One region of the Aeromicrobium duanguangcaii genome, then DNA from elsewhere that is predicted to be linked to it. Evidence: riboswitches for the same ligand, from Rfam matches in the RefSeq annotation. Region 1 holds a riboswitch; the other holds the start of a gene.

Evidence for each region. A riboswitch is a leader RNA that binds a small molecule or an ion and turns the genes downstream of it on or off. The one in region 1 is predicted to bind thiamine pyrophosphate.
Region 2: it holds a riboswitch for thiamine pyrophosphate, as region 1 does, so the genes downstream of both, NP095_RS14080 (ECF transporter S component) here and thiM (hydroxyethylthiazole kinase) in region 1, are expected to answer to the same signal.

The regions. Positions count from the first base shown of each region.
Region 1 is NZ_CP101990.1:3,061,260-3,076,378, forward strand. Features, by position in the region: gene NP095_RS14870 (hypothetical protein) at 1-10, shown strand, start outside; gene NP095_RS14875 (MalY/PatB family protein) at 24-1,157, opposite strand; gene NP095_RS14880 (cohesin domain-containing protein) at 1,253-2,332, opposite strand; gene NP095_RS14885 (amidase family protein) at 2,329-4,203, opposite strand; gene NP095_RS14890 (hypothetical protein) at 4,343-5,095, opposite strand; gene NP095_RS14895 (uridine kinase family protein) at 5,149-5,721, opposite strand; gene NP095_RS14900 (SRPBCC family protein) at 5,762-6,235, shown strand; gene NP095_RS14905 (S9 family peptidase) at 6,232-8,199, shown strand; gene NP095_RS14910 (helix-turn-helix domain-containing protein) at 8,200-8,856, opposite strand; gene NP095_RS14915 (sensor histidine kinase) at 8,853-10,031, opposite strand; gene NP095_RS14920 (MOSC domain-containing protein) at 10,078-10,911, shown strand; gene NP095_RS14925 (NAD-dependent deacylase) at 10,927-11,613, opposite strand; gene NP095_RS14930 (inositol monophosphatase family protein) at 11,610-12,389, opposite strand; TPP riboswitch at 12,433-12,529, shown strand; gene thiM (hydroxyethylthiazole kinase) at 12,519-13,310, shown strand; gene thiE (thiamine phosphate synthase) at 13,307-13,948, shown strand; gene NP095_RS14945 (bifunctional hydroxymethylpyrimidine kinase/phosphomethylpyrimidine kinase) at 13,945-15,119, shown strand, end outside.
Region 2 is NZ_CP101990.1:2,866,132-2,881,250, reverse strand. Features, by position in the region: gene NP095_RS14115 (carbohydrate kinase family protein) at 1-57, shown strand, start outside; gene NP095_RS14110 (ABC transporter ATP-binding protein) at 150-1,070, shown strand; gene NP095_RS14105 (ABC-2 transporter permease) at 1,067-1,861, shown strand; gene NP095_RS14100 (heterodisulfide reductase-related iron-sulfur binding cluster) at 1,929-5,054, opposite strand; gene NP095_RS14095 (MFS transporter) at 5,149-6,330, opposite strand; gene NP095_RS14090 (DUF4916 domain-containing protein) at 6,327-6,872, opposite strand; gene NP095_RS14085 (PT domain-containing protein) at 7,029-9,212, shown strand; TPP riboswitch at 9,289-9,398, shown strand; gene NP095_RS14080 (ECF transporter S component) at 9,388-9,981, shown strand; gene NP095_RS14075 (ABC transporter ATP-binding protein) at 9,978-11,327, shown strand; gene NP095_RS14070 (energy-coupling factor transporter transmembrane component T family protein) at 11,324-11,998, shown strand; gene NP095_RS14065 (DUF6801 domain-containing protein) at 12,120-13,121, shown strand; gene NP095_RS14060 (ABC transporter ATP-binding protein) at 13,183-14,166, shown strand; gene NP095_RS14055 (MlaE family ABC transporter permease) at 14,169-14,942, shown strand; gene NP095_RS14050 (MlaE family ABC transporter permease) at 14,953-15,119, shown strand, end outside.

The DNA.
Region 1 (15,119 bases):
CTACCAGTGAGCCGGCCGCCCGCTCAGCCCAGCGTCGCCGTGATCCGCTCGAGGATCCGCTCCAGCCGCTCGGGGCTGGTGCCGAAGTTCAACCGGGCGAACGTGCCGGACTCCAGGTCGGTGTGCGCCGTGAACTCCGGTCCCGGCGCGAGCCTGACCCCGCCACGCTCGAGCAGGATGCCGGCGGGATCGGCCGCGATGCTCGTGCCGGCGAAGTCCAGCCACGCGAGGTAGGTCGCCTCGGCGGGCTGGACGTCCACACCCACCTGGGCGGCCCAGTCGGTGATCGTGAACCGGTTGCGCCGCAGCACGCCCAGCAGCTCGGTGAGCCAGTCGTCGCCCTCGGTCCAGGCGGCCACGGCCGCGGCCCGCGACAGGGTGCTGACTCCGCCGAGGTACGCGAACGGCAGCGCCGCCAGCGGCTCGCGCACCCGGGCGGCGCCGAGGTGCGCGACGGCGCAGTGCAGCCCGGCGAGGTTGAACGCCTTGGAGGCCGACGTCACGGTGACCGTGCGGTCCTCGACGTCGGGTCCCAGCGAGGCGAACGACACGTGACGGCGGCCGTCGAGGGCCAGGTCGGCGTGGATCTCGTCGGCCAGGACGACGAGGTCGAGCTCGGCCGCGGCGTCGGCGATCGGCCGCAGCTCGTCCTCGCCGAGCATCCGCCCGAGCGGGTTGTGCGGGTTGACCAGCACGACGAGCGAGACCCGCTCGCGGCGCCAGAGCTCGACGAGCTCGGCGCTCGTGGCACCGAACGGCATCGGCACCACCCGGCGACCGGACTCGGCGGCGGAGTTCAGGAACACCGGGTAGCTGGGCACGTGCAGGGCGATCCCGTCCCCGCCCTCCGTGAGCAGGTCCAGGGTGACCTGGAACGCCTGGATGACGTCGGTGAAGAGCCGGCCCCGCTCGGGAGTCGGCGTCCAGTCGAAGCGCTCGGCCATGCGCCGCTCGAAGGCCGCGACCAGCGGATCGGGGGCGTCGAAGTCCGGGTACCCGACGTCGCCGCGGGCGAGCCGATCGTGGACGGCACGGGTCACGACCTCGGGAACAGTGACGTCCATGTCGGCCACCCACGCCGGGATCACACCCTCGGGTGTGGTCGTCCACTTCATGTTGTCGCGGTCGCGCAGGGCGTCGTCGGTGAGGTCGAACACCCGTCCAGTCTCCACGAAGCCAGCTGGGGACGGGAAAGGCCGCGGAGCCGGGGGCATGTCTCCCCGACTCCGCGGCCGCCTGTGGGCCCCCGACCTCAGCGCACCCGCACCTTCACGGTCGTCGAGCTGGCCTTGACGCCCGACTGCGGGACGTACACGAACCGCACGCTGGTCTTCCCGCGCTTGGCGCCCAGTCGCAGCGAGACCGTGGCCTTGCCGTCCACGACCTTGACCTTGCGCACGACCTTGCCGCGGTGGATGACCTTCACCGTGCCGCGCGGGCTGACGCCGCTCGCCGCCACCGACACGCGGGCCTTCCACACCCCGCGCGCCTTCACCGCCGACTTCGCCTTCACCTTGGTCCGACTGACGGCCTTCTTCGAGATCTTGACGGCCTTCGCCGTCGCCGATCCGGACCGGTGGCCCGCCTTGGTGGCGGTCACCTTCGCCGAGAGCTTCGACCCGAAGTCGGCCGGCGTGACGCGGTGGGCGGAGCCGGTCGCGCCCGCGATCGCCTTGCCGTTGCGCAGCCACTGGACCGAGGTCTTCACGCCGGGCGTCGACCAGGTGCCCGCCGAGACCTTCAGGACTCGACCCACCTGGGCGCTGCCACTGATCTTCGGCGCCTTGACGACCGTCGGAGCGGCGCTCGGGTCCACCGCGAGCGAGGCGCCCTCGACCTCGTCGACCGAGGTGGAGCCGCCGCCCGTGACCACGAGCTCCAGGCTCGGCACCGCCAGCTTCGTGCTGCCGGCCTTGAGCGCCCGGAACGTGGCGGTCACCAGGGTGACGTCACCGTTGGCCGCCGGCGAGGTGCCCAGCTTGGTGTGCAGGACCGTGAGGTCGCCGTCCACCACCGACGCGTACGTCGAGCCGGTCACGTCCGTCGAGGCGCTGCCGGGCACGTACGCCAGGACCGACTCGTCGTAGTCGAGCGCGAGCTCGTAGGCGTAGACGTCCTGCACGTGTCGCGCCGCGAGGGTGACCGTGACCTGGTCACCGACGCCCACGGTCGAGGCCGAGGTGCGCACCGCGAACGAGGCCGCCTCGGCCTGTGCCGGCGACATCGCCAGCGCCCCGGCGAACAGGGCGCCCGAGAGCACCGCGACCCCACCGCGCCACATCGTCTTCTTCGTCATCGTCTGTCGTCCTCGGATCGTCTGGTCGCGGTTCACGGCGCCTCCTGCGGGAGGGGGCCGAACAGGGTGGGCGTCGTGCGGTGGCCGGTGGCCTGCTCGTAGGCGTAGGCCAGGCCCAGCAGCGGGCCCTCGTCGAACTGACGGCCCAAGAACTCCAGGTTCATGCCCGCGCTCGGGTCGGTGGCGTCAGCGCCCATCGGCACCGTCACCGCCGGCATGCCCGTGTTGGGGCTGAGCCGCATGTTCGTGCTGAACGTGCCGAACGGCGTGCCGGAGGGGTAGACGACCGCGTCGATCTCCTGCGCGTCCAGCAGACCCGTCACCTGCTCGTGGCCCAGCGCGAGCTGCCGCGTGTGCGTTCCGTCAGGACCGGCCCACGCCTGGTAGGTCTCCTCGGTGATCTTGTCGCGCGAGACGTACGTCGAGCGGTACGCCGGCGTGAACTTGCCGCTGTCGATGATGCCCTGGAGCGTGTTCGCCTCGACCGCGGGCGACAGGTGCGTCGCCATGTACTCGTCGAGGTCGTGCTTGAACTCGTTGGTGCTTCCCGAGCCCTCATTGAGGACCCGGGTGAAGGCGGTGGCCTCGTCGGGGGTCATCTCGACCGGGACGACGGTGGCGCCCTGGGCCTCGAGGTCGGCCTTCGCCTGCTCGAAGCGGCGACCGGCGGCGGCCTGGGCCGCGTTGGTCGCCGTGGGCGACGGGATCATCTGCGCGAAGTAGCCGATCTTCTTGCCCGCGAGAGCCTGCGGATCGAGGTACTTCGTGTACGAGTTGGGCACCTTGCCGCGCTGCCGCTCGGTGGCCACGTCGTTCGCGTCCACGCCGACGACGGCGTCGAGCGCGATGGCGGCGTCGGCGACCGAGCGCGTCATCGGGCCGCCGGTGTCCTGCGACAGGGCCAGCGGCACGATGCCGTCACGTGAGGCGAGACCCACGGTCGGCCGCACGCCGACGAGCTGGTTGTAGCTCGACGGGACGCGGATGGAGCCGCCCGTGTCGGTGCCGAAGCCCAGGGCCGCGAGATTCGCCGAGATCGACGCGCCCGTGCCGCCCGACGAGCCACCGGCCGTCTTGCTCGTGTTGTAGGGACTCGCGATCGACGTCGCGTTCTGCCGGTCCTCGGTCATGCCCTGGAAGGCCGAGAACTGCGACGAGAACCCGTAGGCGAACTCGTCGAGGCTGGCCTTGGCCATCACGACCGCGCCCTGCGAGCGCAGTCCCTCGACCATCTCGGCGTCGTCGTCGGTCTGGTTCTCCTCCCAGCACGCGCAGCCGGCGGTGGTCGGCATGTCCTTCGTGTCGTAGTTGTCCTTGAGCAGGACCGGGATGCCCAGCAGCACGCTGGTCATGCCCTTGTCCTTGCGCTCCTCGTCGGCCGCCGCGGCCAGCTTCAGCGCCTCGGGGTTCGTGGAGATGATCGAGTTCAGCGGTCGGCCGCGTTCGGCGGTGTCGATCGTCGCGGTGTCGTACGCCTTGATCCGATCGAGGTACTGCTGCGTCAGCGCGACCGAGCTGGTGACGCCGGCGTTCATCGCGGCCTGCATGTCCAGGACGGAGGCCTCGACCAGCTCGAACGGCCCGTCGTCGTAGATCATCTTCTGCGACAGAGCGGCGACGTCGGTGACGGTGATCGTGCCGTCGTCGTCCAGGTCCGCGGCGGCGACGGTCTTCCAGGCGGCGTCCGTCGACGTGGCGCCGACGTGGCCCGCCAGCAGGTCGACGTCCGCCTGCGTGATGGCGTCGTCGCCGGTGAGGTCACCGGTGGTGTTGAAGGGCGCCAGGTAGGACCCGGCGTCGGTCGTTCCCTCGGCGCTGGAGGCGGGCGGTCCGGCCGCGATCAGGACTGCGCCGGCCATGCAGGCCAGCGACAATGCCGCCCCGGCCCGGGTGGGTGTGCGTCTCACCGTGTGTTCCTCTCGACGTCCGATCCCCCGACGTCGTCACGCTAGGAACGAGATGTTGCGTATGCGTTACGTGTGAGTGTTGAGACCAACAACTGTGCGTCGCCCAGATGACGAAATCGCAACGGGCGCCCCGCTTCGGTCAGTCGGTGACGACGCGGCGCCACTGCCACGCGGTCTGTGCGAGCAGCAGCACGATCGCCGCGATCGCCACCCCCAGCGCCCACGTGGACTCGCCGGCCACGGCTGCGATGACGCCGATCTGGGCCCAGATCGTGGCCGCGGCGTAGCCCGGACTGCGCGGCATCAGCAGGTTGACGCCGAGCGCGAAGATCGCCGCCCCGGCCAGCACCGTGATCTGCCAGCTCTCCCGCTCGGGCGAGACGAGATCCAGCTCGACGACGCCGGTGGCGAAGTTCAGGAAGACCGCCACGGTGACCCAGCCGGCGTAGATCCCGCTGGTGGCGCGCGCGAGGTGCCCGATCCAGCCCGGATCGGTCCCGGGGGCCTGGGCCGCGATCCGGGCCGCGTCGATCGCGAACCCCGTCATCAGCACGAGCACGAGGAACGTCGCCCAGCTGATGCCGGCGGCCGACACCGCGATCCAGACCGCGGCACCGACGTAGAGCGCGATGAGGTCGACGACGAACCGGGTGCTGCCGGTGCCGTCGCCGCGCCAGATCGTGACCACGGCGTGCACGATCGCCAGCAGGTAGATCAGACTCCAGATCGAGAACGCCCAGCCCGCGGGCGTGATCAGCAGGTCCTTGCTGCCGTCGGAGGGCTGCGAGACGTCGGACAGGCTCTGCACGATCGGCGCCGCGGCCTGCAGGACGGCGGCGGCGAGCAGGACCCACCCGAGTCGGCGGTCGGTGCGCTCGGCGGTGGGGTTCATGCCCACCACGCTAGGCGGGCCGGCGGGGCCCCGCATGGCGTCGCCGGCCGGGCTCAGCCCGTCGGGAAGCGGACGTCCGCGGCGTCGCGCGGGGCGAAGGCGGCCGCGAAGGCTCGCTCGTTCGGCGCCCAGACCTCGTTCCACACCCGGTCGTGATCGTTGCCCGCCCGCCGATCCCGCTCCATGCCCCGCTGCACCGCGGTGGCGAGGTCGAGGTCGCACCACACCGTGAGGTCGAGCAGCGGCAGGGTCTCGGGATGGAACAGGCCGATCAGGTCGAGCACCAGCACGTCGGCCCGCGGCACGGGCTCCGGCTCGCGGAACCGGCCCAGGTCCCAGTCGTACCGCCGGAACTCGCCGGGCCGTTGCTCGCGGAACGGGTGCAGCACCTCGGTGGCGAGCCGGTCGCGCTCGACGCCGGCCCAGTCGTCCGACCGCGCGTGCACGCGGACCGGGTCGAGGAAGTCGTCACCGCGCATCCGCACGGCGTCGGGCAACGCCTCGACGAGGGCTCGCGCCAGCGTGGACTTGCCCGAGCCGCCGTAGCCGGAGATGCCGACCACGACCGACCGACCGGCCGCCGCGCGTCGGCCGGTCACGAGTCCGGCGAGCTCCTGGAGATCCATCGCTGGTCATCGTAGGCGTCGTCGGCCTACGGTCAGGGGCATGACCGACGACGTGGTGCTCCGCTACAGCCGTACCTATCCCCTGGCGGTGGATGCCGCCTTCGACGCGCTCCTGCCACTCGAGCTGCCGGCGCTGTTCAGTCGGCGCTACGGCGCGATCCCGCCGATCGCGGCGGTCCGTGACCAGGCCGGGCCCTGGACGACGCCGGGCCAGACCCGCACGATCCAGCTGGCCGACGGAGGCACGATGCGCGAGGAGCTCACCGCCGTCGAGTCGCCCTCCCGGTTCACCTACCGGATCGAGGGCATCACCGGCCCGATGAAGCCGCTCGTCACCTCACTCGACGGCGCCTGGACCTTCGAGCCGGTCGGCACCGGCGTGCGCATCGCCTGGACGTGGACGGTCCACCCGGCCGGGCGCCTGGGCTCGCTGGCGATGCCGCTCTTCGGCCGGATGTGGCGCGGGTACGCCCGTCAGGCGTTCGAGAACATCGAGCGGCTCGTCGTCCGATGAGCACCTCCCGCCCGTGCGGGTCGTGGCCCACGCCGGTCACGGCCGACCTCGTCGTGCAGCAGTCCGGCCGGCTGGGAGCCGTCGCCCTCGACGGCGACGCCGTGCTCTGGTCCGAGCAGCGTCCGCACGAGGGCGGCCGGACCCAGATCGTCCGTCTCGAGCCCGGAGGAACCCCCACCGACCTGCTGCCGGAGGGCGCGAACGCGCGCACCCAAGTCCATGAGTACGGCGGCGGCGCGTGGTGGGTGCGCGCCGGCACCCTCTGGTACGCCGAGTGGTCCGACCAGCGCCTGCGCCGCGTGGACCCGGGCGCCTCGCCCGTGTCGATCACCCCGCCGGCTCCGGAGGGCGGCTCGGTGCGCTGGGCCGACGGCGACGTCGACCCCCGCAGCGGCCGGGTCGCCGTCGTCCGCGAGACCCACCCGCCGGGCTCGCGCGGGGCCGTCGACGTGGTCAACGAGATCGTCGTCCTGGACTCCACCGGCGTGGCGGACGTCGTCGTCTCGGGCCCGGACTTCGTCTCCGACCCGCGCTGGTCGCCCGACGGCTCCGCCCTCGCCTGGCTCGAGTGGGACCACCCGAACATGCCGTGGGACGACACGCGGCTGCGGGTGCGGGACTCCAGTGGCGTGATCCGGGTCGCCGGCGGTGACGCGGACGCGCCCGAGGGGATCTGCCAGCCCTCGTGGGCCGCGGACGGATCGCTCTGGTTCTGCTCCGACCGCGACGACTGGTGGTCGCTGTACCGCTGGACACCGGACGGCGGCGTCGATCGGATGTTCCATGCTCCGGGCGACGTCGGCGCACCGCACTGGGTCTTCGGGCCTCGGCGCTACGCGTTCCTCGCCGACGGCAGCGTCGTCCTGGCCGTGTCGCACCGCGGTCGTGACTCCCTCGTCCTGCTGGACACCGACGGCAGCACGCGCACCCTCGCGGTGGACGTCACGAGCGTGGACGACCTCGCCGCGGCGGGCAGCACCGTCGTGCTGATCGGGTCCTCGCCGCAGCAGGAGCCGGCGGTGCTGCGGTTCGAGCTGGATGAGCGGGGCGAGCTGGTCGGCCCGGTCCAGACGCTGAGCGCGGTGCGCGACGTCGATCTGGGCCCGGAGTGGATCTCCGAGCCCGAGCACATCGAGTTCCCGGGCGGCGACGGCCGCCCGACCTACGCTCACTTCTACCCGCCCCGGAATCCGGAGTCGCGGCCGCTCGACGGCGAGCTGCCCCCGCTGATCGTGATGATCCACGGCGGTCCCACCGGCAACGCCACCTCGACGCTCTCCCTCGCCCGGCAGTTCTGGACGACGCGCGGCTTCGCCGTCGTGGACGTCGACTACAGCGGGTCGACGGGCTACGGGCGTGCCTACCGCGACCGCCTGCAGGGGCAGTGGGGCGTGCTGGACGTCGGCGACTGCGTCGCCGTGGTGCGCTGGCTCGGCGAGCAGGGCCGCATCGACCCCGCGCGCGCCGTGATCCGCGGCGGGTCGGCCGGCGGGTTCACCGTCCTCATGGCGCTCGCGACGTCGGACGTGTTCGCTGCCGGAGCCGACTACTTCGGTGTCGCCGACGCCGAGGCACTGGCGCAGGAGACCCACAAGTTCGAGTCCCGTTATCTCGACGGCCTCATCGCGCCCTACCCCGAGGGCCGCGAGACCTATGTCGAGCGATCGCCGCTCACCCACCTCGACTCGCTGACCTCTCCCCTCGTGGTGCTGCAGGGTTCCGAGGACGCCGTGGTGCCGCCGGCGCAGTCCGAGGCGATCGTCGAGGCGTTGCGCCGCAAGGGACTCCCGGTCGCGTACCGCCTGTACGACGGCGAGCAGCACGGCTTCCGCCAAGCCGAGAACATCAAGGACTCGCTCGAGGCCGAGCTCTCCTTCTACGCGCAGGTCCTCGGGTTCGCGCTGCCGGCGGACGAGCGGATCCCGGTCCTGGAGATCGAGAACCTCCGCCCGGACGCGGGGTGATCAGGGCTCGTCGAGGACGTCGCCCGGCGCCAGTCCGACCGCGCGCTCGATGTCGCCCGGGCTGGTGTGTCGCAGGTACGAGCGCAGCTTGGCGCACGCCGCCCGGTAGTGCTCGCGCGCCGTGTCCTCGGTGATGTAGAGCTCGCCGGCGATGTCGGCCCAGTGCCGTCCGCGGGCACGGCCCGAGATGACCTGGCGCTGACGCGGGCTCAGGTCGAGCGGCGCGCCGCGGCGGTCCAACAGCTCGGTCAGCCCCACGAGGGACTGGGTCACCACGACGTTCCCGGCCCGCACGTCCTCGATCGCGCCGACGGTGACGGCCGGCTGGTCGGACTTGTGCACGACGCCGTGGGCACCCGCCCGCAGGCACAGCGCGAGGACGATCGCGCGCCGCTCGTCGGTGTAGAGGCACACCGGCAGCCCCCTGGCGCGGATGGCGCGGATGGCCGCACGCCCCTGCTTCGTCCCGGTGCCCGCACCCTGCGGGCCCCGCAGCAGCAGGTCGAGAACGACGACATCGCACGCGACGGGCGCCGCCTCGAACTGCTCGACGCTGGCGTACGTCGCGACGACCTCGACCTCGGGGTGGACGGTCGCGAAGCCGCCCCGGATGACGGTGCTGTCGTCGATCACGACGACGCGGGGGCGATCGGTCACGGCTCCTCCTGGCGGTGGACGGGTCCCACGAGCGTCACGGAGGTGCCGCGGCCCGGCGCGGAACGCACCTGTGCGTCTACTCCCACCTCGCGCAGCGCGTGGCCGACCTGGGTGTTCAGCCCGAAGCCCATCGGCTGACTGGCCTGGTCGAAGCCGACGCCGTCGTCGGACACCACGACCTCCCACCGGTCGTCCTCGCAGTCCGCGTGCACGACGACCTGATGGGCGCGGGCGTGCAGCCGCACGTTGTGCAGCACCGTCGCGACGGCACGGCTCGTGGCGTGCCAGACCGGCTCACTGAGCCGCGCGTGACCGCCGAGGTCGACGGCGAGCTCGAGCGGCAGGTCGTCGAACCCCTCGAGCGCCACCGCCAGCATCGTGGCGACGGTGCGCGCGCGGTCCGCGTGTTCGGGCGACGGCTCGGCAGCGAGGTAGTTGCGCAGGCGGTTCGCCTCGCGGTGCGCCTGCAGCCGCAGGCCCGGCAGCACCTCGGCCGGGGTGTCCTCGTCGGACAGCAGGCGCAGGATGCTCGAGGCGTCGTGCACCGTCATCTGGTAGCGCTCGAGCTCGAGCGCGCGCGTGGCCGCCACGGCGTCCTCACGCGACTGGTCGGCGTCGGCGGCGAGCGAGCGCAGGTAGTGGACCATGAGCGCCACGACGAGCGCGTAGCCCGGGATCGTCAGGGCGTTGTTGACGTTCGTCTCCCACGACGCCGTGTCCGCCGTGATCATCCAGGACAGGTACCAGGCGCCGAGGCCGAAGCCGTGGGCCACGGCCAGGGCCGGCCGGAGCCACGTCGAGGCCAGCGCGCCCACGTTGATCGCGAAGCCCGAGGCCCACGACTCCCACGTGCCGACGACGTGGCTGGACGGCAGCAGCAGGACCATCGCCGGGACGGCCACCCAGGCCAGCACGATGTCCGGTCCGTGCCACCAGCCGGGGCGCACCGAGCCGTTCGACAGACACTGGGCGATCAACAGGACCGAGGTGGCTGAGACCAGCAGGCCGAGTGCGACGTAGACCTCGCGGTGCTCGGCCAGCTGCGCGCCGGACGCGATGCTCAGGATGATCTGGAACAGCACCACGGCGCGCATCGCCGGGACGACCAACGCGATTCCCCGCTCGGCTCGACGCGCCGACGCGCCCAACTCAGCCTCACTCGTCACGGTGGTCACGCCGAACATCGTTCCAGACCGTCGTTACCCTGAGCCGGTGCACCTGATGTCCCTGCATCGCCATCCCCTGAAGTCCGGGTCCATCGAGGACCTCGACGAGGCGACGGTCGATCCGTGGGGACTCGCCGGCGACCGGCGCTGGATGGTCGTCGACGCCGAGGGCACCTTCCTCACGGCTCGCGAGGAGCGCCGGCTGCTGACCATCGACGCGCGGCTGACCGGTGCGGGAATCCGGCTCAGCGCCCCGGGCCGGGCCACGCTCGACGTGCCCGATCCCGATCCGGCCCATCAGGTCCCCGTGCGGATCTGGAGCTCGCTCATCACGGCCGCCGAGGCCACCGACGCCACCACGTGGCTGACCGAGTTGTTGGGCCGCGACGTGCGCCTCGTGCACTTGGACGACCCCACCCGTCGGGCCGTGAACCCCGCGCGCTCGGAGCCGGACGACCGGGTCAGCCTCGCCGACGGGTACCCGCTGCTCGTCACGACGCAGACGTCCCTCACCGCGCTCAACCAGGCGATCGAGGCCGACGGCGGCGACCCCGTGCCGATGAGCCGGTTCCGCCCGAACCTCGTGATCGACGGCGAGGCCGCCTGGACCGAGGACGACTGGCGGCGCATCCGGGTCGGCGACGCCACCTTCCGCGCCGTCAAGGGCTGCGCACGCTGCGTCATCACCACGCTCGAGGCCCAGGACTCCGGCGAGGTCGCGCGCGGCAAGGAGCCGATCCGCACCCTGGCCCGGATCCGCCGGTTCTCCGGCGCGGTCTGGTTCGGCGTCAACCTGATCCCCGACGTCGCGGGCGTCACGGCCCGCGTCGGCGACGAGGTCGAGGTGCTCGAGGCGGCCGAGCCCGGCGGCGGACCACTCGGCGCGTAGTCGCCGGAGGCGGGGTCAGTCCCGCCCGAGCAGGTGGTCGACCCAGCGCGGCACCACGTCGGTCGCGGGACCGGCGAACGTGGTGTGGAAGCCGCCGCCCGTCGGCGCCAGGTTCAGCTCGAAGGTGTGCGCGCCGGAGGCGTGCGCGTAGTCGACGAAGCCCGCGGCCGGGTAGACGACGCCCGACGTGCCGATCGCGGCGAAGACGTCGACCTCGGTCAGCGCCTCGTGGATGTCGTCCATGCCGTGCGGGAACTCGCCGAACCACACGATGTCGGGTCGCAGCGCGGCGGTGTCGCACTCGGGGCACTCGGGCTCGAGCTCGAGCGGCCCGTCGTGCTCGAACCGGTGCTCACACTCCTCGCAGCGGACGTGGCGCAGGCTGCCGTGCATGTGCAGCAGCCGCCGAGATCCGGCGCGCTCGTGCAGGTCGTCGACGTTCTGCGTCACCAGCAGCATGTCGTCGCCGAACTCCTTCTCGAGCTCGACCAGGGCGTGGTGCGCGGCGTTCGGGTGCACGCGCTCCAGGGCGGCGCGGCGCTCGTCGTAGAACCGCTGGACCAGCGCCCTGTTGTACGCGAACGCCTCGGGTGTGGCGACGTCCTCGGGCCGGTGGCCCTCCCAGAGCCCATCGGCGTCACGGAAGGTGGCCAAGCCGCTCTCGGCCGAGATCCCCGCACCGGTCAGCACGACGAGCTTCATGCGGCATCTCCCTGCAACGCGTCGACGATCTGGCCGACGCCGGTCGGCGGACCCGCGACCGACCACACGAGGCCGTCGACCTCGACCCGCTCGGTGACGCCGCCGGCCCCCAGGACCAGCGCGGTTCCGGGCAGCCAGTCCCAGTCGGGCGTGCTGTGCTGGAACCAGCAGCCGAGGCGGCCGGTGGCCACACCGACGAGATCCATGGAGCCCGACCCGAGCATCCGGATGGTCGCCGGCAGCGCCGCGGCACGGCGCCAGGCGGCGAAGCCGGGATGGTCGACGATGAACGCCGGATGCGCGTAGGTCGCGACGCCCAACTGGGACACCGCGGCGTCCTCGATGGGCGACACCGGCCGTCCGTTGATGGTCGTGGGCACGCCGGGCCCGCCCACCACGACCGTGCCGGTGGCGTGGTGCGCGACGGCGCCCAGCAGCGGCCGGTCTCCGTCGGCCAGGGCGATGGCCGAGCACCAGTAGTCGAAGCCCGAGGCGAAGTTGTAGGTGCCGTCGACCGGATCGATGACCCAGCGTCGGCCCGAGGTGCCCTCGCGCGAGGTGCCCTCCTCGCCGAGCAGCCCGTCCTCGGGGCGCTCGCGGTCGAGGTGCTCGACGATGCGCGCCTCGGCGGCGTAGTCGGCAGCGGTCACGATGTCGGAGACGCTGGTCTTCGAGCGGGTCTGCAGGTCGTCCTCGGCCCGGATGCGGGCGGCGAGGGCGGCCGCCTCGACGACCAGCTCGGTCGCCAGGGTCACGTCGTCCGGGGTCACGTTCATGCCTCAACCGTAAGAGGCGGACCCTGCGAACGGATCTACAGTGGTGACAGACACGGGGTGCCCGTACCGAGCGGGCTGAGATCAGACCCGTCGAACCTGCTCGAGTTCGCACTCGCGAAGGGATGTCCCATGACCGTCCTGTCCATTCCCGTCCCCACCGACGAAGCGCTGACGCGCCTGCGCGCCGCGACCCCGCTGGTGCAGTGCATCACCAACAGCGTCGTCACGAACTTCACCGCCAACGCCCTGCTCGCCGTGGGCGCGGCGCCCGCCATGGTCGACCTGCCCGAGGAGGCGGGGATCTTCGCGGGCATCGCCGACGGCGTGCTGGTCAACCTCGGCACGCCGAACGCCCAGCAGGCCGATGCCGCGCGCGTCGCCGTGGCCGCCACCGACCGCTGGGTGCTCGACCCGGTCGCGATCGGGACCCTGCCGGTGCGCACGGCCATGGCCGCCGAGCTGGTCCGGGCCCGGCCGGCGATCGTGCGCGGCAACGCCTCGGAGATCATCGCGCTGGCGGGGGCCGGCACCGGCGGGCGCGGGGTCGACTCCGTCGCCGGCTCCGAGGACGCGCTGGAGGCGGCCGGACAGATCGCCCGCGAGCACGGCACCGTCGTCGCGGTCTCGGGAGAGGTCGACGTCATCACCGACGGCACCCGGGTGGTCCGGATCGCCGGTGGCGACCGGCTCCTGACGCTCGTGACCGGCGGCGGCTGCTCGCTGGGCGCCACGATGGCCGCCTTCCTCGGCGTGTGCGACCCGCTGTCGGCGGCCGTGAGCGCCTCCGTCGTGCATGCGGTGGCGGCCGAGCGCGCGGCGGCCGGCTGCTCAGGCCCGGGCTCGTTCGCCGTGGCCTTCCTCGACGCCCTCGCGGCGATCGGTCCCGAGGACGTGCGCGACCGCGTCTCGAGCCTGGCGTGACCGCCGGGCTGCACCTGGTCACCGACGAGCGCCTGGGGCGCGACCGGCTGCTCGCGGTCGTCGCCGCCGCGGCGGGCGCCGGGGTCGCAGCGGTCCAGGTCCGGGCCAAGCACGCCACCGCGCGGGAGTTCACGGACCTCGTCGCGGCGATCAGCGCCGCCGTGGCGGGGCGGGCGCTGGTCCTGGTCAACGACCGGGTGGACGTGGCGCTGGCCGCGCGGCACGTCGGCGTGCGGGTCGACGGCGTCCACCTGGGCCAGGACGACCTCGACCCGGTCGTGGCGCGGACCCTGCTCGGACCGGACGCCACCGTGGGGTGGACGGCGCACGCGCCGGAGCACCTGCAGGCCGCTCACGTCCTGCCGCCGGGCACCGTCGACTACCTCGGGGTCGGCCTCGTCCACCCCACCACCTCGAAGGCGGATGGCCCGCCCGTCCTGGGCGTCGACGGTTTCGGCGCGTTCGCGCACGCGGCCCCGTTGCCGTGCATCGCGATCGGCGGCGTGCGGCTGGCGGACGTCCCGGGGCTCATGGCCGCCGGCGCGCACGGCGTGGCCGTCGTCTCCGCAATCTCAGAGGCTGCCGATCCGGGGCGGGCCGCGGCGGACCTCGTCGCGGCGGCCGGGGGTGCCCGATGACGCCGCGCGTGCTGAGCATCGCCGGCACGGACCCGAGCGGTGGCGCGGGAATCCAGGCGGACCTCAAGACGATCGGGGCCTTCGGCGGGTACGGCATGGCCGTCGTGACCGCCCTGGTCGCCCAGAACACCGAGGGCGTGCGGTCGGTCCACGTCCCGCCGCCCGCCTTCCTGGCCGAGCAGCTCGACGCCGTCTCCGACGACGTCGTGATCGACGCGGTGAAGCTGGGGATGCTGCACTCGACGCCCCTCATCGACATCGTCGTGGCCTGGTTGGAGCGCGTGCGGCCGCCGGTGGTCGTGCTCGATCCGGTCATGGTGGCCACGAGCGGCGACCGGCTGCTGGACGCCGCGGCCGAGGCGGCGATCCGGCGGTTGTGCGCGCGGGTCGACCTGGTCACGCCGAACCTGCCCGAGCTGGCGGTGCTGGCCGGTCAGCCGGAGGCGACGACCTGGGCCGCTGCCGTCGACCAGGCGCAGGCACTCGCCGCCGCGACCGACACGGTGGTGCTGCTCAAGGGCGGACACCTGGCTGGCGCGACGTCGGCCGACGCCGTCGTGACCGCGGAGGCGGTCCGGCCGGTCGAGGGGCGCCGGGTCATCACCACGACCACCCATGGCACGGGGTGCTCGCTGTCGTCGGCCATGGCGACGCTGAGGGCGTCCGGATTCTCGTGGTTCGACGCGCTCGGTCATGCCAAGGAGTGGTTGACCGGCGCGATCGAGCACGGCGCCGCACTCGAGGTCGGACGTGGCAACGGCCCGATCGACCACTTCCACCACCTGCGTGAGCACGTGCCGCACCTGCGCGCTGACGTCGGCAGCCCCACGTGGACCGGCCGCGCCTGGGACGACAGCGCGCCCGTGCGAGACCGCGTCGACGCCTGCGAGTTCGTGCGCAGGCTGGGCGACGGCACCCTCGAACCCGAGCGGTTCGCCTGGTACCTGGCCCAGGACGCCGTCTATCTGGGCGAGTACGCCGAGCTCCTCGCCCGGGCCGCCGCACTGGCCGGCGCGCCGGAGGAGCAGGCCTTCTGGGCCCGCGGCAGCGTCGCGGCGCAGGAGGAGGAGATGCGGCTGCACCGGGCGTGGGTCGCCGGGATGCCGGCAGCTGCACCCGCCACCCGGGCCTACCTCGACCACCTGCACGCCGCGCACCGCCACGGTTACGA
Region 2 (15,119 bases), 200 kb from region 1:
CAGGGCGGCATCGGCGCCGCCAGTCGCTGCGTCCAGCAGCGCGGCGCCCGACCCTGAGTCCCGACCGGGGTCGACCTCGGGGTCGGGTCCGGGCCGATCGGGGGAGTCGCCCGATGTGCTGAGAGTGCCCGCGGGCTGACGCTGAACGCATGATCGAAGCACACGCCCTGACGAAGCACTACGACGACGCCGTCGCCGTGGACGGGATCGACCTCATGGTCCGGCCGGGACACGTCACCGGCTTCCTCGGACCCAATGGCGCCGGGAAGTCCACCACGATGCGCATGGTCCTCGGCCTCGACCGTCCGACCTCCGGGACCGTCACGGTGAACGGCCGGTCCTACACCGAACTCGCCGCGCCGCTGAGGGAGGTCGGCGCCCTCCTCGAGGCGAACGCCCTGCACCCCGGGCGGTCGGCCCGTCAGCACCTGCGCCAGCTGGCCACCAGCAACCGGCTCCCGGCGTCGCGCGTCGACGAGGTCCTGGACCTGGTCGGACTGAGTGATGTCGCCCATCGCCGCGCCGGCACGTTCAGCCTCGGCATGGGCCAGCGACTCGGGATCGCCGGAGCCCTCATCGGTGACCCGGCCGTCGTGGTCCTGGACGAGCCGGTCAACGGCCTCGATCCCGAGGGCATCCGCTGGGTGCGATCCCTGGCCCGCCGGCTGGCAGACGAGGGCCGAACGGTCTTCATCTCCAGTCACCTCATGAGTGAGATGGCACTGATGGCCGATCACCTCGTGGTGGTCGGCCGCGGCCGGATCCTGGCCGACTGCTCGATGGAGCAGTTCATGCAGGACCACGCCACCTCGGCGGTCCGGGTGAGGACGCCGGACCCGGCGGCCGCGGCGCACGCGCTGCCGCGGGCCGAGCTCGAGCGCACGGGCGACGATCTCGTCGTGCGCGGGATGGCGGCGGCCGCGATCGGCGACGCCCTCTTCGACGCGGGCGTGCGGGTCCACGAGCTCGCGACCCAGCGGTCCTCGCTCGAGGACGCCTTCATGACCCTGACCGCCGACTCGGTGCAGTTCCAGACCGCCACCCAGACCCCAGAGGACGTGCCCGCATGACCACCCGGACCGCTCCCGCCACGGCGGGACCCACCTGGCTCGACACCGTTCGGGCGGAACGACAGAAGATGTTCAGCGTCCGATCCACGTGGTGGACCCTCGCCGCGATCGTGGTGCTGGGCGCCGGCCTCACGACGATCATCTGCGCGGCCAGCGCGGAGTGGCTCGCCAGCGGTGACGCCGACGAGGCCGTCGGCTCCTTCATCACCTGGGGCATGATGATCGCCCAGGTCGGCGCCGTGGCGCTGGGCGCTCTGATCATCACGACCGAGTACGGATCGGGCCAGATCCGGTCGACGTTCGCGGCGACGCCGTTCCGCGGCCGGGTGCTGGCGGCCAAGGCGCTCGTCGTGACGGCGGTGCTCTTCGTGGTCGGCACCGTCACGGCGCTGCTCGGCTACGCCGGCGGGAACTGGTTCCTCGACCGCGAGGGCATCGGGCTGGCGCTCGAGGGGGATGTCCTGCGCTCGATGTACGGATCCGGGCTGTACCTGGCCGGGCTGGGGCTCATGTCCCTGGGCGTGGGTTTCATCCTGCGGCACACCGCCGGGGTGATCTCCCTGATGCTGGCGCTGGTGTTCGTCGTCTCCGGCATGGCGCCGCTGATCCCCGGCACGGTGGGGGACTGGATCGAGAAGCTCGTGCCCGGCAGCGCGGGCGCCTCGATCGCCACTCCGGTGACCTTCGACCCGAACCTGCTCGAGCCGTGGGTGGGCTACGGAGTCTTCCTGGCGGAGGTCGCCGCGGTGCTGGCCATCGCCTGGGTCCTGGTGAAGCGCCGCGACGCCTGACCCGGGACAGAAAGAACGCCGCGCCGGCACCCTCGGGGGGTGCCGGCGCGGCGCCGGGTGAGGACCGTCAGGCCTTCGTGTCGTCGTCCTCGTCGTTCGACGCGTCCGTCGCCGATCCGCTCAGGTCCTGACCCGAGGGGTTCGCGTCGCTCAGCGGCGCGGCATCCTCGGAGACCGGATCGGGCGCCGGGGCATCCTCGACCGGGGTGATGGCCGCCAGCTCCTCCTCTTCGGAGGTGGGCTCGGCGTGCTTCTCGGCCGGGATCTCGGGACGGGGGTCGTCGTAGACGACGCCCTCCGCATCGGGGTTCGTGACGTCGCCGCTCTCCGGGTGCGGCTCGGGCTTCGGCTCGTCCTCGATGGCCGTGTGGTGCTTGGGCTCGTCCTCGATCGAGTCGAGCAACGACGGCTGCTCGGGCTCGGTCGCGGGCGCGGCCTCGGTCTTCGGCTCGGGGTCGGGCGTCGACTCAGCCGCCGGCTTCGCGTCCGCCTCGGGCGTCGGCTCCTCGGTGGGCTCGGCCTCGGCCTTCACGGCGTCGGCGTCGGGCTGACCCAGACCTTCCTGCTTCTCGGTCTGCGCCGGTCCCTGCTCGTCCGTCGAGTCGAACTCCGGCTGCGACACCGCGTTGTCGACGGCCTCGGGCTCGGGGTCGGACTGGGCCGGCTCGTCCTCGGGCTCGGTGGCCACGGAGACGGGCTTGGTGCCCTCGGCATCGGCAGCGCCCTCGGGCGTCGCGTCGCCGGACTCGAAGATGCCGCCCGCGGTGCCCTTGTCGTCGACCGCGATGTTGTGCTTCGCGGCCACCTCGGCGTCGGCCTCGCGGCTGGCGCTGTCGGGATCGTCCAGGTCGTCGCCGCCGTCGGCGTCGCCGGACTCGTGGGCGTCGGCTGCGGCGCCCACCTCCTCGGTGTCGGTCAGGGTGCCGGCGTCGGCCTTCGCCTCCGGGCCGGGCTCGGCGTCCTCGGGCTCGTCACCGGCGTGCGACTCCTCGGCCGCGATGATCAGGGCCTCGGCCTCGGCCACCACGTCCTCCTCGGAACGCTTGACGGCCTCCAGCAGCAGCTGCGCGACGTCGAGCACCTCGACGTTCACCAGCGACTCGTCGTCTGCCTGCTTGGCGGTGAGGCCGTCGGCCAGCATGACGCGGCAGAACGGGCAGCCCACGGCGATCTTGTCCGCGCCCGTGCCGATGGCCTCTTCGGTGCGGTTGATGTTGATGCGGGAGCCGATCTTCTCCTCCATCCACATGCGGGCGCCGCCGGCGCCACAGCAGAAGGAGGTCTCCTTGCTCCGGTCCATCTCGACGTAGTCCGCACCGGTGGCGCCGATCAGCTCGCGCGGCGGCGAGTAGACCTGGTTGTGGCGGCCCAGGAAGCACGGGTCGTGATAGGTGACCTTGGCGGCGGGAGCGGCGGGCGCGACCGGCTTGAGCTTCTTCTCGCGCACGAGGCGGTTGAGCAGCTGCGTGTGGTGCACGACCTCGAGCTCGATGCCGAGCTCCTTGTACTCGTTCTTCAGCGTGTTGAAGCAGTGCGCGCAGGTCGAGACGACCTTCTTGACCTTCGTCTCCTGGAAGGTCGCGACGTTCTCCATCGCGAGCTGCTTGAAGACGATCTCGTTGCCCGCGCGGCGAGCGGAGTCGCCCGAGCAGGTCTCGCCGTCACCGAGGACGGCGAAGGTGACGCCCGCGATGTCGAGCAGCTCGGCGACCGCCTGCGTGGTCTTCTTCGCGCGGTCCTCGAACGCACCGGCGCAGCCGACCCAGAACAGCCACTCGACCTCGTCGAGGGACTCGACGTCGACGCCGACCTGCTTGACCTCGAAGTCGAGATCCTCGGCCCACTTCATGCGGTCGCGCGGGTTCATGCCCCACGGGTTCCCCTTGCGCTCCAGGCCCTTGAAGATGTTGTTGAGCTCGGTGGGGAAGTTCGACTCGACGAGCACCTGGTAGCGGCGCATGTTGTCGATGTGGTCGACGTGCTCGATGTCGACCGGGCACTGCTGGACGCAGGCGCCGCAGTTGGTGCACGACCACAGGACGTCGGGATCGATGACGCCGAAGAGGTCCTCGCTGCCGATGAGCGGACGCTCGAGCTCGCGCTGCTGCTCCTCGGTGAGCGTCTCGGGATCGGCGCCCAGCAGGGGGACCTTGGCGTAGGCGTGCTCGCGCAGGCCCATCATCAGCAGCTTGGGCGACAGCGGCTTCTCGGTGTTCCACGCGGGGCACTGGCTCTGGCAGCGACCGCACTCGGTGCAGGTGGAGAAGTCCAGGATGCTCTTCCAGGAGAAGTCCTCGACCTTGCCGACGCCGAGCTTCTCGAACTCCTCCTCCTCCATGTCCTCCATGGTCTCGAGGTCGAGCGGCTTGCCGCCGACGTAGAGGGGGACGAGGGCGCCCAGCGCGGTGGAGCCGTCGGCCTCGCGCTTGAAGTAGATGTTGAACCAGGCCAGGAAGCGGTGCCAGGCGACGCCCATCGTGAGGTTCTTGCCGATGACCATCAGCCAGACGGTGGCCGAGACGACCTTGACCACGGCGATGATCGAGATGGCGGCCTCGAGACCGGTGACGGACATGCCCGACCACAGGGTCTCGCCGATCCAGCCCGTCAGGGGGAAGTGGAAGGCGCTGGCATGGCTGTCGCCCTCGATCTTCATCAGCTGGTACTCGGCGCCGCGGATGAGGATGCCGGCGCCGCACTCGAGCGCGACCATGGCCTCGACGAAGTACGCCTGGCCGAAGCGCGAGCCGAAGAAGCGGCTCTTGCGGCCGAGGTTGCGCGGGTGGTTGCGCTGGCGGATCACGATGAGGGCCGCGATGCCGATCAGGCCGAGCCAGGCGATGGCCTCGCTGACCCACTCGAAGAGGAAGAAGTGGCCGATCAGCGGCAGCACCAGGTGCGGGTTCCACACCTGCAGGTACGCGGTGGCGACCGCGGTGCTGAGGATCAGGAAGCTGAAGAAGACCGCCCAGTGCAGGATGCCCACCCAGTGCCACTGGAGCATGCGGGTGTGACCGAGAGTCTCGATCAGCATGTTCTTCGTGCGGCTCTTCGGGTTGTCGGTGCGTCCGTACGCAGGCGTGCCGGCGCGGATGACTCCGAGCATCCGCTTGATGCCGGGTGCCAGGTAGTACACCGCCAACGCCGTCGAGACCACAGTGATCACGCCGGCGATGATGTTGATCGGTTCCATGCCGATTCCTCTCGCGGTTCAAGCAGTTTGTGCTGACCCTAATGTGCCGCGATCAGCGTTGCTGAGTTAGGCCTGCCAAAGCCCTGCCCAGATGTTACCTGCGAGTAGCAACCGGTACGAGCGCGACCGCCACGAGCGGGAAGACCGCGGTGCCGGCGAACGCCCAGCCGTACCCCGCGTGCTGGATGACCGCGCCCACGACCGGAGGGACGGCGGCGGCGGTGAGGTACTGGCCGGTGTTCTGGATCCCGAAGGCGCGTCCGGACCAGCGGGGGCCGGCGATCTCGGCGACGGCGGTGAACGCGAGGCCGTTGGGCGCGACGGTGACGACGGCCGCGAGGACCATGACGGCGATGGCCAGGGGAGTGGCGTCGAAGAGCGCGAGAGCGACCATCGAGACGGTCGCGGCCGCCGCGACCCGGCGCATCGGCCCGAGACGGTCGCCGACCCGGTCGGACCACCAGCCGGCGCCGATGCGCCCGGCCGCGCCCAGCAGCTGCGAACCGGCGTAGAGCGCTCCCGCGGCGGCGGCGCTCCAGCCGTGCCGGTCGATCAGCCACAGCAGCATGAAGCTCCAGACGACGTACTGGGGAATCACCAGCAGGGCCGAGGCACTGTGGATGCGCACCAGTCGCACGTCGCCGCGGTACGGGTTCGCCGCCGCGTCCGCGCCGGAGCTCGCGGGACGGGGCGGGTCGACGACCGTCAGCCCGACGAAGACGGTGGTGAGGACGGCCAGGCCCACACACAGGCCCACGACCGAGGCCACGCCGCGCTCGTCCACCCAGGCCGGGACGACGAGGGCGGCCAGCCCGACTCCCAGGGGCAGGCCGGTCTGGCGGATGCCCATGGCCAGCCCTCGCCGGTGCGCCGGGAACCAGCCGACGACGAGACGTCCGCTGGCGGAGTTGGAGCTGCTCGCTCCCACGCCGCACAGCGCGAACCCGGCAGCGAGCACCACGGTGTCGTCGGAGCGGGCGCCGGCCAGGGCGAGAGCGCTGCCGGCCACGAGGATCACGAGGCCGGCGGTCAGGGAGATGCGCTCGCCCACGCGATCGACGACCGCTCCCCAGGCCACGAGGGTCAGGAGCGTGCCGACGGTCGGCGCGGCGGCGAGTCCGCCGCTCGCGACGAGCGACAAGCCTTGGTCGAGGTGGAGGTACGGGATCAGCAGCAGGGGCGCGGAGACGATCGCGGTGGCCGTCACCTGAGCGGCCATCGCGGCCACGAGCATCAGCCAGGGACTGGGCTGGCGCGCGGGTGCCCGTCGGGTCACGCCAAGGCGCCGAGGTGCGCCATCGCCTGCTGCAGCAGGATTCCGCGACCACCCTCGAGCTCGTCGAGGATCGCGGGGGACAGCGCCTCCTGCGGCGTCAGCCAGCTCAGCTCGAGAGCATCCTGGCGAGGATCGCACTCGCCGGTGACGGCGACGACGTAGGCCAGCGCGACCGCGTGCTGACGGGCGTCGTGCAACGGGGTGATCCCGGGCAGCGGGAAGTACTCGGCCACGGTGAACGGGACGATGTTCGCCGGCAGCTGGGGGAACGCCGTGGGGCCGAGGTCCTTCTCGAGGTTGCGCATGAGCGCCGAGCGGATGGGCTCGCCGTGGAGCACCCGGCCCGACACGAACGACCGGGCCAGCGTCCCCGTGGTGGCCGAGCCACGCAGCAGGATGCCGACCTGCTCGACCTGGCCGAGGCTGTCGAGGCGGACGGGAACGGCCTCGACGTACAGGATCGGGACGCGGGAGCGGGTCTCCTCCAGCTGGAATTCCGAGAGCCAGCCGGGGTTCGGGTCAGGGGTGCGCACGGAGGGCATGGGCCCCATTGTGGTCGATCCATGGACAACGGCAGGGCGAGACGGGTCCGGACAACGGTTGTCACTGCCAGTTACAGCGCTTATGGTGAGGTGGATCACACGCCGTAGTTCGGCCTCGTCCTCTGTCGCGCAGGCCGCCGATGAGGGGATTCATCTGTGACATTGCTCCAACCGTCCCGCCGCGTCAGCGCCGCTGCCGCCGCCTTCGCCGTGGCACTCGCCGGCGCCGTCGGCGTGGGTGTCTTCAGTCCCGCCAGCGCCGACACCCCGCTCGACAAGAGCTTCGACTACATGTGTGTCGTCAAGGCCGGTGGCCTCAACCTCGGCAACCGTCCCGTGGGCGTGCGCGCCCAGACGACGGTGCCCGAGACCGTCAGCCCCGGTGACACGATCGCGCCGACCCCGGTCACCATCACCCTCGCGATGCCCGAGATCCTGCGTTCTTCGACGGCGGACCTCGTGGGTGGCGTCGCGGCCAGCGGTGGGTCGACCGACTCGGTCGTGACTCTCACGACCGGCGGCCAGAGCACCTCCGTGGCGATCCCCAACCTCTCCTCGCCGCGGCGCGACATCCCGCAGGAAGTGGATGCGCCCTGGACGATCCCCGCAGCCGGCACCGTGCCCGAGATCACCGTGCCCGACTACGCGGTGGACAAGGTCGACATCGGCCTGCCGGCGGCGTTCAACGTCGTCGCGACGATCTACACGGCTGCTCCCGCGCCCGATGACCAGGTACCCGCGACCCTCGCCTGCACCGCGGTCGCCAACCAGGACCTGACGCTGGGTTCGATCGGCGTCACGCCGGTTGAGGAGCCGACGACGGAGCCGACGACGGAGCCGACGACGGAGCCGACGACGGAGCCGACGACGGAGCCGACGACGGAGCCCACGACGGAGCCGACGACGGAGCCGACCACGGAGCCGACGACGGAGCCCACGACGGAGCCGACCACGGAGCCGACCACGGAGCCGACGACGGAGCCGACGACGGAGCCGACGACGGAGCCGACGACGGAGCCGACCACGGAGCCGACGACCGAGCCGACCACGGAGCCGACCACGGAGCCGACGACCGAGCCGACCACGGAGCCGACGACCGAGCCGACCACCGAGCCGACCACGGAGCCGACGACCGAGCCGACCACCGAGCCGACAACGGAGCCGACGACGGAGCCGACCACCGAGCCGACCACGGAGCCGACTGACCCGCCGCCCGCCGATCCGGTGGACCTGTCCAAGAGCTTCAACTACGAGTGCAAGGTGACGGCCGGCGGCCTCAACCTCGGCAACCACCAGTTGGGTGTCCTGGCCGAGACGACCGTGCCGGGGTCGGTGCGTCCGGGCGAGGTCATCTCCTCGCGCCCGGTCGGCATCACGCTGACGATGCCCGAGCAGCTGCGCGGGTCCACGGTGGACCTGCTCGGTGGCGTCGCGGCCGAGGGCGCCTCGACGGACTCGTCCATCACGCTCACCACGGGCGGCCAGACGTCGACCGTGGTGATCCCGCGACTGGCAGCGCCGCGCACCGCCATCCCGCAGACGGCCGGTGCGCCGTGGCTGATTCCCGCGTCCGGCACGGTCCCGGCGATCACCACGCCCGCCTCGGCGTCCGGCACGGTCCAGCTGGGCATGCCCCAGGCCTTCACGGTCCAGGCGACGATCTTCCCCGCGGAGGGCGAGAACATCTCCTCGGAGCTGACCTGCACCGGACCGGCGGACCTCGACCTCGGCAGCATCCCGGTCAACGGTGACCCGGTCACCGACCCGACGAGCCAGCCGACCTCGGAGCCCACGTCCGAGCCGACCAGCGAGCCGACCTCGGAGCCGACCTCGGAGCCGACCAGCGAGCCGACGTCCGAGCCGACCAGCGAGCCGACCTCGGAGCCGACCAGCGAGCCGACGGACGGAACCGGGAGCCAGGAGCCGGAGCTCATCAGCTCCGACGTCGTCTCGCCCGGTGACGTGCTCACCTTCTCCTTCGGGCAGAACTGGGTGGGTCGCAAGATCGCGTTCGAGCTGCACTCGGACCCGATCGCCATGGGCACGCGGACCGTGGACGTCTCGGGCCATGCGTCCGTGCGCGTTCCCGAGAACGCACCGCTCGGCCAGCACACGGTCGAGCTGGTGAACAACGACCGCACCATCGCCTCCGTGCCGATCGAGATCGTCGCGGCCGATGCGGGCGGCGAGGACGACTGGTCCAACGACGACGCGTACGACGACTCCGGCTGGCTCGCCTCGACCGGCGGCCCGAGTGCCGGTCTGGCCGCCCTCGGCGGGGCGTTGGTCCTCGCCGGCGCGGGTGTCGTGCTGATGCGCCGCAGGGCACGTCGGGACTGAGTCCGTAGGACCGAGGCGGGGGCGGATCTTCGGATCCGCCCCCGCTGACGTCTGCGCCCGGAACGGTTAGGCTGGCCGCACACGACAGGGGAGCGCCATGCAGAGGGCGCTGAGAGTGCGGAACAGCCGCAGACCCTTGAACCTGCTCCGGTTAGCACCGGCGAAGGGAGTCACGATGACATCTGCCATCCGTTCCACCTCCATCCGATACCGGACCCTCGACCTCGTCACGATCGCCATGCTCGGCGTCGCGTTCGGGGTCGTCTTCTGGGGATGGGGCAAGTTCTACGACGTGATCGACCTGGGGGCGGCGGTGGGCTTCAAGCCCGCGGCGGGCCTGCTCGCCGGGATGTGGCTGATCGCCGGAGTGGTGGGCGGGCTCGTCGTCCGCCGGCCCGGCGCGGCCTTCGCCACCGAGATGGTGGCCGCCATGGTCTCGATGTTCGTGCTGGGCGGCACCGCCTGGGGCGGCACCGTGCTGCTGTCTGGCATCGTCCAGGGGCTGGGCGCCGAGCTGATCTTCGCGCTGTTCCTCTACCGGCGGTTCGACGTGGTGGCCGCCATGCTCGCCGGTGCTCTCGCGGCCGTCTTCGCCTGTTTCTACGAGTGGTATTACTACTGGCCGGACTGGGACCTGCAGTGGCGGCTGGCCTACCTCGGCTTTTTCACCGTCTCCGGCATCGTGATCGCAGGGCTCGGCGGTTGGTTGCTGGTCCGCCGGCTGGCACAGGCGGGAGCGCTCGACTCGTTCCCTGCCGGCCGGCCGTGACGATCGCGTTCCGCGACTACTCCTGGACGCCGCTGCACGCGCCTCGGCCGATGATCGACCGGCTCGACCTGGTTGTCGAACCGGGCGAGCGGGTCCTGCTGGTGGGGCCGAGCGGCTCGGGCAAGTCCACCGCGCTGCATGCGGCGGCCGGAGCACTGGGCGCGACGCTCGTCGGCGAGTCCAGCGGTTCGGTCGAGGTCTCGGGCCGCATCGGCATGGTCACCCAGAACCCGTCCTCGTCGATCGTCGCGGACCGGATCGGGCGGGACGTCGCCTTCGGGCCCGAGAACCTGGGGCTGCCGCGCGACGAGATCTGGCGGCGGGTCCGGTCGGCCCTCGAGTCGGTGGGCCTGCACCACGAGCTGGATCGGTTCACCCACGCGCTCTCGGGCGGTGAGCGTCATCGCCTGGCCCTGGCGGGGGCGCTGGCGACCCGCCCCGACGTGCTGTTGCTGGACGAGCCGACGTCGATGCTCGACCCGGACCTCGCGGCGGAGGTGAGGGACTCGGTGCTGCGCGTCGTCGGCGACCGGACCCTGGTCGTCGTCGAGCACCGCTTCGAGCCCTGGCTCGACCACGTCGATCGGGTGGTCGTGCTCGAGGCCGGCCGGATCATCCTCGACGGCACGGTGGCGGAGTTCCTGGGCGCGGCCGTGCCGGACGCACTGTGGATGCCCGGGCGTCCCGCGCCGGTGCCGGCGACGATCCCGGCGGAGCTGGTCCGGCCGGTCGCGGAGGCGACGGTCGAGATTCGTGACCTCGTGATCGATCAGGTCACCCGCACGCTGCGCGGCACGGAGCGCACGCGCGCGGTCGACGCGATGACGCTGACCCTCTCGCCGGGCACGACCACGGCCCTCGTCGGGCCCAGCGGCGCCGGCAAGTCCAGCGCGCTGCTGGGCCTGGGCGGACTGCTGAAGCCGGTCTCGGGGCAGTGGACCGGGCCGGACGAGATGGGCTGGTGCCCGCAGGACCCCGAGGTCGGCTTCGTCGCACGATCGGTGCGCCTGGAGCTGGAGGCCACGCCTCGTGCGCTCGACCGCCCGGTCGACGTGGACGCGCTGCTCGAGGTGATCGGCCTGGCCGGTCGCGGGGACGATCATCCGTACCGGCTCTCCGGAGGCGAGCAGCGTCGGCTCGCGCTCGCCGCAGCGGTGGCACACCGGCCCGGCCTGGTGCTCGCGGATGAGCCCACGGTCGGGCAGGACCGAGTCACCTGGGCCGTCGTCGCCGGCTGGCTGGACACCGCCGCCGGGTGCGGCGCGACGGTGGCGGTGTCGACCCACGACGCCGATCTGCCGCGCGATCGCGACATCGTCCTCAAGGGCGGGGCGGTCGTCGGATGACCGGGCTGATCACGCGCTTCAACCCGGTCGTGCTGGTGGCGATCGCGCTCACGGCGGCGCTGGGGTCCCCGGCGATCCGGACGATGCCCGTCGCCCTGGTGTGCGTCGCGGTGTATGTCGTGACGTTGACGCTGCTCGTGCCGTCGTGGCGCTACCCGGCGCTGTGCCTGGCGCTCGTCGCGCTGCCCATCGCCAGCATCATGTGGTCCACCTGGCTCCTGGGCGGACGTGACCTCGAGGTCGCGGTGGTCGCGGGCCTGCGCACCTTCGTGATGACGTGGCCCGGGGCGGTGGCGGTCGGCTACGTCGATGTCGCGCGCCTGGGCGACTATCTCGCCCAGACGCTGAGGGTGCCGGGCCGGTTCGCGGCCGCGCTCTCGGCGGCGCTGCAGCGGGTCACCGGGGTCTGGCAGACCTGGCACGAGCTCGAGCGGGTGCGGCGATCGCGCGGCCTGCCGCGCCGGCCGGGCGCCATGGCGTTCACCCTGCTCGTGCACACCATGCGCGAGGCGACCGGCACGTCGATCGCGATGGACGCCCGAGGTTTCGCGTCCGCGGGTCGACGGACCTGGGCCGAACCCGCGGTGTGGACGCGGCTCGACGTCGCGGTGCTCGCGGCAGCGGTGGCCCTGGGCGCGCTTCCCGTGGCACTTCGCCTCATCGGCACCTGAGGTCACACCTCGGCACAGTGGCTTGCGTCACAATGCAACTTGGGGTTACAGTCGGTCGACGTTACCTGGCTCACAGTCGAGATCGCCGGGTGGCGACTTTGTTCTGGAGCGAGGAGACCCGATGCGCACGAGCGCCTCAGCAGTACGTGGCGGACTTCGGTTCACCATCGCCGCCGGCGTGGTCGCCGCGGGCCTGGTGCAGTTGGCACCCGCAGCCACCGCGGCCGACGCCAAGGTCGAGCGGGTCGGGTACACCTGCAAGGCCGAGAACGCCGTCATCAACACCTCGCTGCAGGGCCCCCAGCAGTTCTACGTCACCGCCGAGACCACGCTGCCCGAGAGCGTGCAGCCCGGTCAGACCGTCGCGGCCACGAAGGCCAAGCTGACGCTGTTCCTCCCGCCCAAGCTGGTCAACCGGCTGTACGGCCCGATGAAGGTCCGCCAGGTCAAGGGCGGCTCCGTCTCCGACACGATCCTGCAGGCCGTGGCGCCCGGCGTCGGCCTCGTCGAGACGCGCAACGAGCCGGTCCGCAACCTCCTGGTCAAGAACTGGGTGGACCTCAAGCCCGACCAGGAGGTCGCGATCGTCGCCGAGGGCGACGTCAGCGCCGTGCCCGTGCCCCAGGTCGACGGTGGCAACGGCCTGATCTACGTCCAGATGCCCCCGTCGTTCGTGCTGAACTCCGAGATGACCCCGCCGGTCATCGACGCGATCGACAAGGCCGACCTCAACTGCATCCGCGACAAGAGCGACGCCGCCTCGCGTGTGATCGGCACCATCAAGATCGGCGCCGGCTGCAGCGAGGCCGAGTGCCCGCTGCCGGCCGCCGACGCGCCCCCGCGTGGCGGTGGTGGCGGTGGCACCCCCGGCGACGGCAGTGGCACCGACCCCGACGTGATCGAGCCCGGTGCTCCGGCGCCCGTCACGGCCATCGACGGGTACAACGACGACAACTACGGCGTCAGCCCCGCCGACGCGGCCCGCGCCGGCAACGCCTCGTACCGGACCACCGAGCTCCCGGCCACCGGGTCGCCCTTCGGTCCGGTCCTGATCGGTGCGTTCGGCGCACTCGCCCTGGCGCGGATCGCGCTCGTCATCCGATCGCGTCGCCGCCGCGTCTGACGAATCGGTTCGGTGGGCCGCCCGGCAGGCGGTTCAGTTCCCCCCTTGGTAAGGAGCCCTGATGGGTGTCGAAGTTCGAGTTGAAGGATTGACGAAGGCCTTCGGCAAGCAGACCATCTGGCGCGACGTCTCGTTGAGCCTGCCGGCCGGCCAGATCAGCGTCATGCTCGGACCCTCCGGCACTGGCAAGTCGGTGTTCCTCAAGACCCTCATCGGCCTGATCAAGCCCGACGAGGGGCACATCTTCATCGAGGGCGTCGACATCGCGACCTGCAGCGAGAAGGACCTCTACGAGATCCGCAAGCTGTTCGGCGTGCTGTTCCAGGACGGCGCGATGTTCGGCTCGATGACGCTCTTCGACAACGTCGCGTTCCCGCTGCGCGAGCACACCCGCAAGTCCGAGTCCGAGATCAGCGACATCGTCATGGAGAAGATGACGATGGTCGGCCTGGTGGGCGCGGAGGACAAGCTCCCCGGTGAGATCTCCGGCGGCATGCGCAAGCGCGCCGGTCTGGCGCGCGCCCTGGTGCTCGAGCCCGAGATCATCTTGTTCGACGAGCCGGACTCGGGCCTCGACCCGGTGCGCACCGCGTTCATCAACCAGCTGATGGTCGACCTCAACGCCCAGACCGAGGCGACGTTCCTCATCGTCACGCACGACATCAACACCGCGCGGACGGTGCCGGACAACATCGGCCTGCTCTACCACCGGCACCTGTCGATGTTCGGCCCGCGCGAGATGCTCCTGTCCAGCGAGGAGCCGGCGGTGCGCCAGTTCCTCAACGCGCAGACCGTCGGCCCGATCGGCATGAGCGAGGAGAAGGACGCCGACGAGCTGGCCGCCGAGGACCACAGCACCCTGCCTCCGCTGCCGCCCATCCCGCTGCAGCTGTTCCCGTCCGACGGTCGCCCGCGCGCGACGCAGGCCGAGCCGGGCGCGTGGTGCGCCGCCAACGGCGTCGTGCCGCCGGAAGGCTCGTTCCTCGACGACGGCTCCAGCTTCACCGTGCCGCCCCAGACGTCGCTGCCCGGCGGTGCCCGGTGAGCATGATCAGGGTCGTGACGGGCCCGCTCGCCACCGCGGGCAAGCTGTTCGCCTTCGGCGCCGACGTGCTGCTCGCCGTGTTCAAGCGGCCCTTCCAGTTCCGTGAGTTCGTCCAGCAGGCGTGGTTCATCGCCTCGGTCACGATCATCCCGATCGCGTTGGTCGCGATCCCCTTCGGTGCCGTCGTGGCGTTGCAGACCGGCAGCCTGGTCCAGCAGTTCGGCGCCCAGTCGTTCGTCGGCTCCGCCGCGGTGCTGGCGGTCCTGCGCGAGGCGGCGCCCATCGCGACCGCCCTGCTGGTGGCCGGCGCCGGCGGCTCCGCGATCGCGGCCGACCTCGGTGCGCGCAAGATCCGCGAGGAGCTCGACGCGATGATGGTGCTGGGCATCGACCCCATCCAGCGGCTCGTCGTGCCGCGGGTGCTGGCCTGCATGCTGGTGGCGGTCTTCCTTAACGGACTGGTCAGCGTCGTCGGCGTGCTGGGCGGCTACATCTTCAACGTCGTCCTCCAGGGCGGCACGCCCGGCGCCTACCTGGCCTCCTTCACGGCGCTGGCCCAGACGCCCGACCTCTACCAGGGGATGGCCAAGGCGCTCGTGTTCGGCCTGATCGCCGCGATCGTCTCCACCTACATGGGCATGCACGCCGACGGCGGCCCGCAGGGCGTCGGCCAGGCGGTCATGGAGTCGGTCGTCATCACCTTCCTGCTGCTGTTCATGGCCAACTTCGTCATGAGCGCCCTGTACTTCCAGCTCATCCCGGCGAAGGCGTTGTGACGTGGTCGACGTGACACGTGTGTACGGCGCACCGCTGAGCGCCCTCGACAACCTGGGCCTCCAGCTGGCCTTCTACCTGCGCACGATCGCGTGGATGCCGCGCGTCATCACGCGCTACCCGCGCGAGATCATGCGGCTGCTGTCGGAGGTCACGTTCGGCCGCGGCTCCCTGGCGGT